2 linked regions of the Rhizobium sp. SSA_523 genome follow. The protein of the gene in region 1 binds, or shares a complex with, the protein of each later gene. Links are inferred from orthologs where the notes say so. Each region holds a gene or a part of one and is shown on either strand. Other genes may lie near its edges. The genes, in order: dnaN and QTJ18_RS22235.

The links.
Region 2: the proteins of dnaN (region 1) and QTJ18_RS22235 are in contact, whole or in part, in a cryo-EM structure (PDB 8GIZ), measured with the Escherichia coli proteins. The link is inferred for Rhizobium sp. SSA_523 from one-to-one orthologs.

The regions. Positions count from the first base shown.
Region 1 is NZ_CP129382.1:3,150,827-3,157,813, reverse strand. The notes cover bases 1,953-4,898. They hold dnaN (DNA polymerase III subunit beta), read left to right. Parts: upstream 1,953-2,839; coding sequence 2,840-3,958; downstream 3,959-4,898. Other genes in these bases: QTJ18_RS23245 (histidine phosphatase family protein), read left to right, coding at 4,691-4,898; pmtA (phospholipid N-methyltransferase PmtA), read left to right, coding at 4,081-4,674; rsmI (16S rRNA (cytidine(1402)-2'-O)-methyltransferase), read right to left, coding at 1,953-2,488. In the rest of the region: sn-glycerol-3-phosphate ABC transporter substrate-binding protein UgpB, read right to left, coding at 1-1,118; QTJ18_RS23265 (YraN family protein), read right to left, coding at 1,222-1,590; more of rsmI, read right to left, coding at 1,580-1,952; more of QTJ18_RS23245, read left to right, coding at 4,899-5,293; pyrF (orotidine-5'-phosphate decarboxylase), read left to right, coding at 5,314-6,006; QTJ18_RS23235 (DUF1330 domain-containing protein), read left to right, coding at 6,046-6,333; QTJ18_RS23230 (complex I NDUFA9 subunit family protein), read left to right, coding at 6,522-6,987. UniProt on the Escherichia coli protein: Confers DNA tethering and processivity to DNA polymerases and other proteins. Acts as a clamp, forming a ring around DNA (a reaction catalyzed by the clamp-loading complex) which diffuses in an ATP-independent manner freely and bidirectionally along dsDNA.
Region 2 is NZ_CP129382.1:2,942,745-2,949,767, reverse strand. What follows is about bases 1,243-4,224. They hold QTJ18_RS22235 (DNA polymerase III subunit gamma/tau), read right to left. Parts: upstream 3,712-4,224; coding sequence 1,774-3,711; downstream 1,243-1,773. Other genes in these bases: QTJ18_RS22225 (HIT family protein), read left to right, coding at 3,978-4,224; QTJ18_RS22240 (YbaB/EbfC family nucleoid-associated protein), read right to left, coding at 1,428-1,751; QTJ18_RS22245 (MOSC domain-containing protein), read left to right, coding at 1,243-1,379. Also shown: QTJ18_RS22255 (lytic murein transglycosylase), read right to left, coding at 1-20; recombination mediator RecR, read right to left, coding at 104-709; more of QTJ18_RS22245, read left to right, coding at 768-1,242; more of QTJ18_RS22225, read left to right, coding at 4,225-4,388; nudC (NAD(+) diphosphatase), read left to right, coding at 4,385-5,365; QTJ18_RS22215 (YoaK family protein), read left to right, coding at 5,477-6,217; QTJ18_RS22210 (YdcF family protein), read left to right, coding at 6,221-7,003. UniProt on the Escherichia coli protein: Part of the beta sliding clamp loading complex, which hydrolyzes ATP to load the beta clamp onto primed DNA to form the DNA replication pre-initiation complex.

The sequences.
Region 1 (6,987 bases):
ATGTCGGAACCCGGGTTCTTGGCGTAATAGCCCTGGGTCTTGCCGAGTTCGTAGGCGGCATTGGTGATCGGCAGATAGCCGGTGAACTGGTGCCAGTCCGCCTGGACATCCGGCTTGGACAGGTAGGAGAAGAACTTGGCAACGCCCTTGTAGACGTCCTTGTCCTTGCCGTTCAGGACCCACAGGGTGGCGCCGCCGATGATGGAGTTCTTCGGCTCCTTGATTTCATCCGCATAATAGGGAAGCGGACCGAAGCCCGGCGTGAAATCCTTGGCATTGTTGATGACGCCTGCGCGACCGGCCGACGAGTTCATCGTCATTGCGCATTCCTGGGCGTAGAACATGGTTGCCGCCTGATCGCCGCCCACCGGGCCGCCATACTTGAAGAGGCCTTCATCCTGCCACTTCTTCAGATTGCCCCAGTGCTTGACCTGAACCTTGCCATTGAAGGTGAATTCGGTCTTCAGACCGCCAAAGCCATTGTCCAGCGTGCCGAAGGGCTGGTCGTGCAGAGCCGACAGGTTCTCGGTCTGCACCCAGGTGATCCAGGCCGAGGTAAAGCCGCACTTGGCCGCACCCGAGGATACGATCTTCTTCGAGAACTGCTCGACCTCTTCCCAGGTCTTCGGCGAGACTTCCGGATCAAGGCCGGCCTTCTTGAACACGTCCTTGTTATAATAGAGGATAGGCGTGGACGAATTGAACGGCAGCGACAGGATATTGCCTTCCGTATCGGAATAATAGCCGACGACCGGCGCCAGATAGGCGCTCTTGTCGAAGCTCTCGCCCTGATCGGCCATCAGCTTGTAGACCGGATAGACGGCGCCCTTGGCAGCCATCATCGTGCCGGTGCCGACTTCGAAAACCTGCACGATGGCCGGCTGCTGATTGGCGCGGAAGGCCGCGATCGCCGCCGTCAGGGTTTCCGGATAGGAACCCTTATAGACCGGCACGACCTTATAATCGGCCTGGCTTTCATTGAACTTCGCTGCGATTTCCTCAAGCTTCTTGCCCAGTTCACCGCCCATGGCATGCCACCAGGTGACTTCGGTGGCGGCAAGCGAGGTGGTCGCCGACAGCGCGAGTGCGGCTGCGGCGAAAGTTAGCTTCTTCAACATGGGTATCTCCCTCTTCTCCGGTAGGTCGGATGCGGCTGCTTAGCGTTCTTTTATGACAGCACTAATACAGTTAAGCCTCACATTGCACAGCTTTGCAACACTTTCAGAAAGCGTCCACAAAATGCCGGGGCAGCGTCCATTGCTGCATTGCAATAATATCGAAGCGCAGAGATAGAAGATGAGCGTCGCGCTGTTGCATAAGCCACCGGTTTCCTGCGGCGCGAATGCGCTGTTGCGTTGCAAGACCAACGGCATCCACCGCCTCCCCGGAAGATCTGCGGAGTTTGACTTCGACAAAGGCGACGAGACTGCCTTTTCGGGCAATAATGTCGATTTCTCCCACCGGAGTGCGGTAGCGCAGGGCAATGATTCGATAGCCCTTCAGGCGAAGAAACAGCGCGGCGAATAGTTCGGCGTGGCGCCCATCGCGCTCGGCCTTGCGACGGCGGAGCCCTTGCCTGTCAGACCGCATCGCCATCCTTCAGTTCGACCAGCCGCTGGTAGAGATCGCGGCGCGACAGGCCGGTCAGCCTTGCCGCCTCGGCGGCAGCCTTGGTTGCCGGCATGGATTGCGACAGTTCCTTGAGCAGAATATCCACATCGACGGCCGCAGGGACATCGTCATAATCCGGCGGGCCGATGACCAGCACGACCTCGCCCTTGACCGTGGCATCCTGATACTGCTGCGCCAGATCGCCGAGCGACCCGCGGCGGAACTCCTCGAAGGTCTTGGTGAGCTCGCGGCAGACACAGGCGGATCGCGTCGGTCCCAGCACGTCAGCAGCAATGACAAGCGTATCGCCGAGGCGATGGGGCGATTCGAAGAAGATCAGGGTCGACGGGATCTTGGAGAGCTCCGCCAGCCGGTCCCGCCGTCCCTTTTCCTTGACCGGCAGGAAGCCGGCAAACAGGAAGGCATCGGAGGGAAGGCCGGAACCGACCAGCGCCGCCAGCGGCGCGGAGGGCCCGGGAATGGGAACAACCTTGTAGCCGGCCTCCAAAGCGAGCTGTCCAAGCCGGTAGCCCGGATCGGAGACAAGCGGCGTTCCGGCATCCGAGACCAGCGCGACCGATTGCCCCCGATCCAGCGCCGCGATGAGCCGCGGCCCGGCCTCGTCGGCATTATGTTCGTGATAGGCATAGGGACGCGTAACGATGCCATAGCGATCCAGCAGCACCCGCGTCACCCGCGTATCTTCGCAGGCGAGCACATCGGCCCCCGCAAGGGTCTCGAGCGCGCGCAGGGTAATATCGCCCAGATTGCCGATCGGCGTCGCCACCAGATAGAGCGCCGGCTCCAGAGGCCGGGCGGCAATGCTCGTCTGCCCGAGGCGATAGCTGCGCTGCGTCGGCGTTTCCTTGTCTGTCACGTGCTTGTCCGGCCTTTCCTTGCAAACCGATGTCTTTATGGGGGAGCGCAGCCGGCAGGGCAAGGCATGCGTCAGCAAGACAAGGGCAGACGGTGAGAGGGGCGGATGACCGGCTTGCGCGAGTGATCCGCCGCAACCAGCCGCATCCACATCACGCAGTCTGTCCCGGTCCGCTCGGGAATTCCTGTGAGAAGGCCGGCGCGCAGCGTCGAAAATAGCCGGCCGAGGAGCCCCACCCCTTGCATTTTTAATGCAAACTCTGCCATTTTGCCGATCCACATCGTCCGGCCAGCGGCGGACGAACATCATGTTCGGCCCGATGGGCCGGTACGGTCGAAAGCGGTAGCGTCCATGCGTATTACTCTTGAGCGGTCCAATCTTCTGAAATCGCTGAACCATGTTCATCGTGTCGTGGAACGTCGCAACACGATCCCCATCCTGTCCAACGTGCTGCTGCGCGCCTCCGGCAGCGAGCTTGCCTTGAAGGCGACGGACCTGGATCTCGAGATCACGGAGGAACTGCCGGCCATGGTCGAGCAGGCGGGCGCAACCACCGTTCCCGCTCATCTTCTGTATGAAATCGTGCGCAAGCTGCCGGACGGGGCCGAGGTTCGCCTGGCCACCAACCAGGATGGCGGCAGCATGGTGGTGCAGTCGGGCCGGTCGAAGTTTTCGCTGCAATGCCTGCCCGAGACAGATTTTCCCGACCTGACGGCCGGCACTTTCAGCCACACCTTCAAGATGAAGGCGACGGACCTGAAAATGCTGATCGACCGCACGCAGTTCGCGATTTCGACGGAAGAGACGCGCTACTACCTGAACGGGATCTTCTTCCACACGATCGAGGCCAATGGCGAATTGAAGCTGCGCGCGGTGGCAACCGATGGTCACCGCCTGGCCCGCGCCGATATCGTTGCGCCCTCCGGTTCGGAGGGCATGCCGGGCATCATCATTCCGCGCAAGACGGTCGGGGAATTGCAGAAACTCGTGGACGATCCGGAGGCTCTCGTCACCGTCGAAGTGTCGGATGCCAAGATCCGCCTTTCGATCGGGGCCATCGTGATGACCTCCAAGCTGATCGACGGGACCTTCCCGGATTACCAGCGCGTCATTCCCACCGGCAATGACAAGGAAATGCGGGTCGACTGCCAGAGCTTCACCCGCGCCGTGGATCGCGTGTCGACGATTTCCTCCGAGCGCGGCCGGGCCGTCAAGCTGGCGTTGAGCGACGGCCAATTGCTGCTGACGGTCAATAATCCGGATTCCGGCAGCGCGACGGAGGAAGTGGCGGTCGGCTACGAGAGCGACGCGATGGAGATCGGCTTCAACGCGAAATATCTGCTCGACATCACCGCCCAGCTCTCCGGCGAGGATGCCATTTTCATGCTGGCCGATGCCGGATCCCCCACTCTGGTGCGCGATACGGCAGGCGACGACGCCCTGTATGTGCTGATGCCGATGCGGGTATAATGTCGATGAGGGGACGGTCTCGGCCGTCCCTTTTTTTGTCGCCCTCCTCGATTGCGACATTTTTTCTTGCTTTTGCGTCACCAGTGGCCACTTAACCCAAACAGATTTGCCGGGAGATCAGGATGGAGTTGCGTTTCAAGGAGCGGCTGGGCCGCAAGTTCGACGAGGAAATCCGTTTCTTCAAGGGCTGGATAGACGGTCCGAAGCGCGTCGGCGCCATCCTGCCAACCTCGGCGATCACGGCCAAACGCATGGCCAGCGTCATTCAGCCGGCCTCAGGCCTTCCGGTCCTGGAACTCGGCCCCGGCACCGGCATCATCACCAAGGCCATTCTCGAGCGAGGCGTCGCGCCGGAGAAACTGGTCTCGATCGAATTCTCAACCGATTTCTACCTGCACCTCACCCGCAATTTTTCCGGCGTCAACTTCATCAATGGTGATGCCTTCGATCTGGAAAACACCCTGGGAAGCTTCAAGGATGCGCGCTTCGACGCGGTCATCTCGGCCATACCGATGCTGAGCTTCCCGATGGAGCGCCGCATCGCGCTGCTGGAAGACCTGCTGGACCGCATGCCGCACGGCCGGCCGGTCATCCAGATCACCTATGGCCCGGCCTCGCCCATCGTCGCGCGCCCGGACCGCTATCGCATCAAGCATTTCGACTTCGTGGTGCGAAACATTCCGCCGGCACAGCTGTGGACCTATACCCGTCCCTGATCGAGACCCTCGGCCAATGTTCGCCCTTTACATCACGCATCCGCAGGTGAAGATCGACCCGAAGGTTCCGGTGCCGGACTGGGGGCTTTCGGAGACGGGTGCGGAGCGGGCGAGGACGGCGTCCCGCCTCTCCTGGGCGTCACGGCTCCAGCGCATCCTCTCCAGCCAGGAGCGCAAGGCGATCGAAACCGCCGACATCCTGGCGCGGGCCGCCGGCTGCAGCGTCGAGACGGAGGCTGCCATGCATGAGAATGATCGCTCGGCGACCGGCTTTCTGCCGCCTCCGGACTTCGAGGCGGCCGCGGACTGGTTTTTCGCCCATCCTCAGCAGAGCTTCAAGGGCTGGGAAACGGCGCAGGATGCGCAACACCGTATTGTCGACGCCGTCTCCCGCGTGCTGCAGAGCCACGACTGCAGCAGGCCGATTGCCTTTGTCGGCCATGGCGGCGTCGGCACGCTGCTGAAATGCCACATAAGCGGCAACCCGATCGCCCGCGATCGTGACCAGCCGGCCGGCGGCGGCAACCTTTTCGCCTTCACGCTTTCCAACCGGCTTGCCGATTGCCGTCTCACATGCGACTGGACGCCGATGGATGCCTGGCAAGGAGAGATGGCGTGAGAAATGGCGCGAGACATGGCATGACAGCACGCGACCGCCTGATCGTTGGGCTTGACCTTCCCACGATCGGCGAGGCGGAAGCCGTGGTACGCATGCTCGGCGACGAAGTGAATTTCTACAAGATCGGCTACCAGCTGGCCTTCGCCGGCGGCCTGGAATTCGCCCGCAATCTCGTGGCGGATGGCAGGCAGGTCTTTCTCGACATGAAGCTGCTCGACATCGACAATACGGTTGCCAAGGGCGTCGAGAACATCGTCAAGATGGGCGTGACCATGCTCACGCTGCATGCCTATCCGAAGGCCATGCGGGCGGCGGTCGAGGCGGCAAAGGGATCGGACCTTTGCCTGCTGGGCGTGACAGTGCTGACATCGATGGACGACGCCGATCTGCGCGATGCCGGCTATGAATACGATCCGCATACGCTGGTGTTGACGCGTGCCGAACAGGCGCGCGCAGCCGGCATGGGCGGCATTGTCTGCTCGGCGGAAGAATCGCAGGCGGTGCGCAGGATCATCGGTCCGGACATGGCCCTCGTTACGCCGGGCATCCGGCCGAAGGGCGCCGATGCCGGGGATCAGAAGCGTGTCGTCACGCCCTTTGATGCGATCAGAGCGGGCTCGAGCCATCTGGTGGTCGCGCGGCCGATCGTGAAGGCCGACGACCCGCTGTTTGCTGCACGCGCCATCCTGTCGGAAATGAACGAGGCACTCTGACGCCTCCCGCCGGAGGCAAGGACGAACGAGGAGAAGACAATGCCGAAGGGATACTGGATCGCCCGCGTCGATGTGCGGGATGCGGAACGCTACAAGGATTATGTGGCGACGGCCAAACCGGCCTTCGAGCGGTTCGGCGCGAAGTTCCTGGCCCGCGGCGGACCCGTCACGAGGCTTGAGGGCATGTCGCGGGCGCGCAATGTCGTGATCGAATTTCCGTCGGTCCAGCACGCTATCGATTGCTATCACTCGCCAGAATACCAGCAAGCCGCCAAGATCCGCCAGGAGGTGGCCGAGGCGGAAATGCTGGTGGTTGAAGGCGTCTGATCGAGCAGGCCATAGGCGGCAGGAGGATGCGACCGCTGCAGCGGCGCTTGCCGGCCCCGGTTGCGTCTTTCCCTCGGCCGGGGCGCACAAGCCCGTGCGTCCTTTTGGAACGGCGCTTGGCACTTCACCTTGGCCGCGCTTTGGGCTAGAGAAAACCAAACCATCTTCTGGCTTTCGGAGCATTCCCCATGACCATGTCCAATCTTCCGCCGCTCGTCACCGTGTTCGGGGGTTCGGGTTTCGTTGGCAGGCATGTTGTCAGGGCGCTTGCCAAGCGCGGCTACCGCATCCGCGTCGCCGTCCGCCGTCCCGATCTTGCCGGCTTCCTTCGTCCGCTCGGCTATGTCGGCCAGATCCAGCTGGTTCAGGCCAATCTGCGCTATCGCGCCTCGATCGACCAGGCGGTGGCCGGATCCAGCCATGTCGTCAACTGTGTTGGCATCCTGTTCGAAAGCGGCAAGAATTCGTTCAATGCCGTGCAGGAATTCGGTGCCAAGGCCGTGGCTGAGGCCGCCCGCAATGCCGGAGCGCGGCTGACGCATGTTTCGGCCATCGGTGCCGATACCGCATCCGAGTCCTCCTATGCCCGTTCCAAGGGCCGCGCCGAAGCCGCGATCCTTCAGACGGTGCCGGATGCGGTTATCATGCGGCCGT
Region 2 (7,023 bases), 210 kb from region 1 along the record:
AGCAGGCTCAGGCCGGCCATCGCGAGTGCAAGGCTGATTTTGCGGCCTCGGCTCAATGCGTGTCGCAGAAACGGTGTCATTGTATTGCCTCCTCCAGTCACCCTTATATCGCGGTGCGGGCGCGCAGCGCCGCAGTCAGCGTGCCTTCGTCGAGGTAATCAAGTTCGCCGCCGACGGGTACGCCATGCGCGAGGCGGGTGATCTTGACCGGCAGGTCGCCCAGGCGATCGGTAATGTAATGGGCGGTGGCCTGTCCCTCGACAGTCGCGTTGACGGCAAGGATGATCTCCCGCACGCCGCCTTCGCTGGCGCGATCGATCAGGCTCTTGATGTTGAGGTCGTCCGGGCCGATGCCGTCCAGCGGCGAGAGCGTTCCGCCGAGAACGTGATAGGCGGCATTCATCGCGCCGGCCCGCTCGAGCGCCCACAGGTCGGAGACATCCTCCACGACGATGATGACGGACTGGTCCCGCCGCTCGTCGGTACAGACGGTGCAGGGGTCGCGCGTATCGACATTGCCGCAGCGCGAGCACACCTTGACCTTGTCATAGGCCTCGCCGAGCGCCAGGGACAGGGGTCCCATGAGCTGTTCGCGCTTCTTGATCAGATGCAGCGCAGCGCGCCGGGCCGAGCGGGGGCCAAGCCCCGGCACCTTGGCGAGCAGCTGGATGAGTTTTTCGATTTCAGGACCGGTGACGCGTTTTGCCATGCGACGCTTTTAGACGATAAGCAGGACGAACGGAATCACACAAGTGAGGCTTCCTCAGATGAAAGTCAGCGCCATCTGCATCGGCACCGCGCAAAGACTGCCGGGCAAAAGCTACAGAACAGGGATTTTCAAGGCGTCGATGACGGGTCCTGTCCTGCTCGATCAGCACGGCCTGCTGGGTGATTCGGTCTGCAACCGCAAGCATCACGGCGGGCCGGACCAGGCCGTTTACGGCATGGGATCGGTGGATATAGACGGCTGGACAGACGAACTCGGCAGGCGGCCGGAGCCCGGCCTGTTTGGCGAGAACCTCATCATCGAAGGGGTCGACAGCCGCAATATCCGCGTGGGTGACCGGTTTGAAACGGGGACGATTCTGCTCGAGGTCACCTCGACGCGCATCCCCTGCGCCACGCTGGCCGCCCGGATGGGTGATGGTGGTTTTGCCAAACGGTTCATGGCCGTTGCCCGGCCGGGCTTCTACTGCCGTGTGCTGAGCCAGGGCCTGATTGGCGCCGGAGAGCCCGTGCATCACGAAGCCTATCCGGATGCGTCGATCAGCATGCCGGACCTGCTTGCGCTGACCCCTCGCAAACTGTCCGACGAGGATCGCGCCCGACTTATTGGCCTGCCGATCAGCGAAAGGCTGCGGCAGGCGCTCAAGACGTGACGTCCGGCTTGGGTGGTCGCAAGCTGCGGCTCTGCGGCCGCGCGTCGATCAGAATGGCAGCTTCATCCCGGGCGGAATCGGCAGGCCGGCGGTCAGTTCGCGGGTTTTCTCGGCGGCGATCGATTCAGCCTTGTCCTTGGCATCCTTGTGCGCGGCGATCACCAGATCTTCGAGGATTTCCACCTCGTCTTCCTTGAAGAGGGATGGATCGATCTTCAGGCCCAGCATTTCGCCCTTGCCGCTCATGCGCACCGTGACAAGCCCGCCTCCCGACGTTCCCTCGACGTCCAGAGCGGCAATTTCTGCCTGCATCTGTTCCATCTTGGCCTGCATTTCCTTGACCTTGCCCATCATGCCCATGATGTCGCGCATCGGATCGCTCCCTTGTTATCCGTCATAAATCGATGTCGTCGCCGGGCAGGATATCGCCCTCATCCGTTTCGATCGTCGTTGGCGGCGCCAGCGCTTCGCTGTCGTCCTCTTCGCTCACCTTGATCCTGACATCCGTCACCCGGGCGCCTGGAAAATGGCTGAGAATGGCGGCGACGTCCGGATCGGCCTTGGCATCGATCAGCCGCGCCTCGCGCGCCTGATTTTCCACCTCCGCAAGGGTCCGCTCGCCTTTGTCGCGGCTGAGAATGACCATCCAGCGGATCTCGGTCCATTCCTCCAGCCGGCGCTGCAGATCGCCGACTATGCTTTTCGGCGCATCCGGCGGAAGGTTGATCTCGAGGCGGCCCGGCTCCAGCTTTACCAGCCGCACGAAATTGCGCAGCAGCGCCCGCAATTTGGGATCCCTGTGCTTCGTGCAGAGATCGGCAATGTCTGAGAGGGATGTGATCGCGGCCTTCGGCGCGGCGGCTGCAGCCGGCTGGCGCGCGGGGCTTGTCTCGGCATGCCCCATGGCCATCGGCTGCGGCGCCGAAGGAACGGCCGCCAGCATGACCGTTGGCCCGCCCGAGGCAGCACCCATGCGCTGCGCGGGAGCGGGATCGGACGCGCGCCCTTCCAAACCGGGGGATGGCGCGGCTGCGGGATTGGACGAGCGAGCAGCAGAAGGACCGGAAAGAGCGCCTCTTGCCCCGCCATTGGCGGAAGACGATGTGCCGGATACGCCCTCTGCGCCGCCAGCCATCAGTTCGGCCACCCGGCGCGCTGCATCTTCCGGCGAGGGAAGATGGGCGGCATGGGCAAGACGGATCAATACCATTTCCGCAGCGCCCGCCGGACGCGAGGAATTTTCCGCCTCCGGAATGCCTTTCAGCAGCATCTGCCACAGGCGGGACAGCGTGGTCACGGCGACCTTGCCGGCAAACTCCGCCCCCTGCACCCGCTCCACTTCGCTCAGCGAGGGATCGTCGGAGGCCTCGGGAATATATTTTATCCGCGTCACCAGATGAGTGAATTCCGCAAGATCGGTCAAGACGACGACGGGATTGGCTCCGGCATCATATTGTTGCGAAAACTCACGCAGGGCCGCCTGCACATCGCCTCTGACGACATGGCCGAAGAGATCGACGATCCGCGCGCGATCGGCAAGGCCGAGCATGGAGCGGACCGTTTCCGCCTGGACGGAGCCGCCGCCATGGGCGATCGCCTGATCGAGAAGGGAGAGACCATCGCGGGCCGAGCCTTCCGCGGCGCGGGCGATCATCGACAGCGCCTCCGGCTCGAAGGAAATAGATTCACGACCGAGAAGGGTTGCAAACAGGCCGACAAGATCCGCCGCGCTGATGCGGCGCAGATCGAAGCGCTGGCAGCGCGACAGAACCGTGATGGGAACCTTGCGGATTTCCGTGGTGGCGAAAATGAATTTTACATGCTCGGGCGGCTCTTCCAGTGTCTTCAGCAGGCCGTTGAAAGCCTGCGTCGACAGCATGTGCACCTCGTCGATGATATAGACCTTGTAGCGCGCCGAGACCGGCCGATAGCGAACCTGCTCGATGATTTCGCGGATGTCGTCGATGCCGGTATGCGAGGCGGCATCCATCTCGATCACGTCGACATGGCGGCCTTCCATGATCGCCTGGCAATGTTCGCCGGGCACACGAATGTCGATGCTGGGCCGGTCGATCTCGTCTGTCTTGTAGTTCAGCGCGCGTGCCAGAATACGGGCCGTGGTCGTCTTGCCGACCCCGCGCACGCCGGTCAGCATATAGGCTTGCGCAATGCGCCCGGTCTCGAAGGCATTGGTCAGGGTCCGGACCATCGGCTCCTGGCCGACCATGAGATCCGAAAAATCCTTGGGACGATATTTGCGCGCCAGCACCAGATAGCCGCCCGCGCTCCCCACTGGGTTCGTTCCCGTCACTGTCAGCCCGGTGTCGCTCATCAGATCCCGCCAGCCCGCTCGGCCATACCGGCCATTGACCAGCCAATCGGCCGGACCGGAAGCTGACCATCCAAGAGTTAGAAGGTGGGAGGCTGGCACGATGACCCGTGCCGGGCTCGTTAGGGCTGCTTCCTTCCGGACCTGACCCGGTTGGCGAGTGGCTCGTCCACCACCAACCTCCCGGGGCACATATCGTCGTTTCACGCAGCAAATGCAAGCCAAGCCGTCAAAAAACTGCTAGCAAGTCAAAAACGCCGGAGGACACATTGAGTGCATTCGAACTGGACGCTCGACTGGAGCGGGACTCGGACCTGATCACTATCCTCAGCCTCTGCCAGGTCCGTCTGCTGAAGGACAGCCGCTGGCCCTGGCTGATGCTGGTGCCGCAGCGGGCGCAGAAGACGGAACTGTTCGAGCTGACGCCGCTCGATCAAGCCTTGCTTACCTTTGAAACCAATCTGGTTGCCGGCGCCCTGAAGCAGGTGACGGGAGCCAGGAAAATCAATGTCGGAGCGCTCGGCAATATCGTCGCGCAGCTGCATGTGCACATCGTTGCACGTCATGAAGGCGATCCCAACTGGCCCGGTCCGATCTGGGGCTTCGGAACGGCCCTGCCCTATGACGACGAGACGAAGCAGAGTTTTGTAAAGGCGCTGAACCAGGCGATAGACGCATGAGCATTTCCCTGTTCGAGACTGACGCGCCGCATCCCGAGGCCAGCCGGCTGACGGCCTTTGCCGGAAACCGGTTGAACCGCGATGCCGAGCACCGCGCGGAAGACTGCCTGGAGCAGGCCGTGGCGCATGAGAGTGCCCATGCGTTCGCATTCGCCGGCGGCAGGCTGGTGCTGAAGCATGACGATCATGTCCTCGACGCGCTGTTTGCCAGGCACGAACTGGCCGGCCTTCATCCCGACAGGGACAGCCTGATCCTGCTCGGCTATCGCCCCAATGGCGAGCCGCGCCTGGCCGTCAGTCTCGACGCGCCGATCGAGAGGCTGGAGGCGCAGTTCAAGATTACCGATGCGCGCTCCGCCTTTCGCGACGGGCTTCTGGACGAGGAGACGCTGGGCGAGGTGGCGCAGGGCCTCAGCCTGATGCACTGGAACAGCGCCCATCGGTTCTGCGGCAAATGCGGCACCAAGACCGAAAGCCGGCTCGGAGGTTACAAGCGCCAATGCCCGCAATGCGGTCACATGATGTTTCCGCGGACCGACCCGGTCGTCATCATGCTCACCGTCGATGTGGAGCAGGACCGCGTCCTGCTGGGCCGCGGCCACCACTTCGCTCCCGGCATGTATTCGACGCTGGCGGGTTTCGTCGAACCAGGCGAAACGATCGAGGATGCGGTGCGCCGCGAAACGCTGGAGGAGTCCGGGATCGAGATCGGCCGCGTGCGCTATCATGCGTCGCAGCCCTGGCCCATGCCGCATTCCTTGATGATCGGCTGCTTCGCCGAGGCCTTGTCGAGCGAAATACGCCGCGATGAGCAGGAGCTTGCGGATTGCCGCTGGTTCTCCCGCGCCGAAATGATCGCCATTCTGGACGCGGACACGACAGGCGAAGGCCCCTTTGCGCCGCCGCCCGGCGCCATAGCCCACCGGCTGATGCGTGACTGGGTTGACTGGCCGCGCCCCGCGGCCGAGGCGGGATAGGCGGAGCTTTCTCTAGGCGGCGTTTTTCAGAACGAAATTCCGGGGCCGGCGTTCCGCGGGTGATCGCCCGGCGGTCGAGGCAAACACAGTGAAAGGCAGCAGGGGGTTGGAATGACGCGCGAGAGACGCCGGCGCATGATCCGCAGCCAGAGGACGTGGACGGGGCTTGCCCTGGTCGCAGCCATTTCCTTCGTTGCAGGCCTGACCGATGCGATCGGCCTGCGCCTCTCCGGCGATTTCGTCTCCTTCATGACGGGAAACACGACGAGGGCCGCGATATCGATTGCTGATGGCGAATGGCATCATGGCATCGTCCTGCTTGGCGCCGTCGCGGTGTTCGTCCTTGGCAATGCGCTCGGCATCGTCACCGCCTACCTCGTTCCGCGCCGGATCTTCGGCGTCCTTGGCTGTGTCGCGCTTCTCCTCGCTCTCGCCGCCCTGATGCAGGACGAGCAGCTTCGCCTTCTTCGCTTCTATTGCGTCGTGCTGTCGATGGGCATGGTGAATGCCACCGTTGAACATATAGAGGGCCTGCCGATCGGATTGACTTATGTCACCGGCGCATTGTCACGGCTTGGCCGCGGCATGGGGCGTTACCTGATGGGCGAGCGAAGCCTCGACTGGAGCATCCAGGCCATTCCCTGGCTCGGCATGATCTCGGGAGCCATAACCGGTGCTGCACTGGGCATCATCCTTGCCGATAAGGCTCTCTTCGTGGCTGCCGGTCTTGCCCTGGCGATCGCCCTGGTCTCGCTTCGCATCCGCAGAGCGCTCCATCGCCGTTTCAACCAGCGCAGTCATGGTCAACATCGCCAGGGCCAGCGCAGCCTCAACAGCGCCCGGCAGGGATAGATCTTGTTTTACATCTCGAAAATCGCCTGGCTGTTGGTGCAGCCTTTGTCCCTCGCCTTTCTCGCCGTCGCTCTTGCGCTGCTTGCGCTTGCCCTCAAACTGCGCCGTCTGGCGGGCGGCTTGGCCTTTCTCTCCGCCCTCATCCTGTTCATGACTTTGTACACGACGAGCGGCAATCTCCTGCTTCAGGCGCTGGAGGATCGCATTCCCCGCCCCGCACCGGAGCCATCGGACATAAGCTGCATCATCATGCTCGGCGGCGGGATCGAGAACGAGGTGATGAGCGCCAGGGGCGGGATCGAGTTCAACGGGGCGGCCGATCGCTACACCGAGACGCTCCGGCTGGCTCTTGCCCACCCGCAGGCCCGGATCCTGGTCTCCGGCGGAGATGGTTCGTTCAGCGGCCGATATCGCGGCGAAGCAGGCGCGGCGGCGGAGTTCTTCTCCGCCTTCGGCATAGACCCGCAAAGGCTGATCGCGGAAAACACATCCCGCAACACCTGGGAGAACCTGCTGAACACTCGCGAGCGTCTCGATGCCGCGGGGTTGCAGGGCTGTCTCCTGGTGACGTCGGCCTTCCACATGCCCCGGGCCATGGCCCTGTTCCGCAAGGCCGGTCTCACCGTCACCCCCTGGCCGGTCGACTACCGTACCAGCGGCAAGGTTACGCCCGGCTTCGACTTTACCCAGCCATCCTTGAATGCCCAGAACAGCGCGACGGCCGTGCGGGAATGGCTGGGTCTTATCGGTTATTCGGCGGCCGGGCGGATCGACTGGCCGTTCTGAGCACGGCTAGCCGGCAGCTC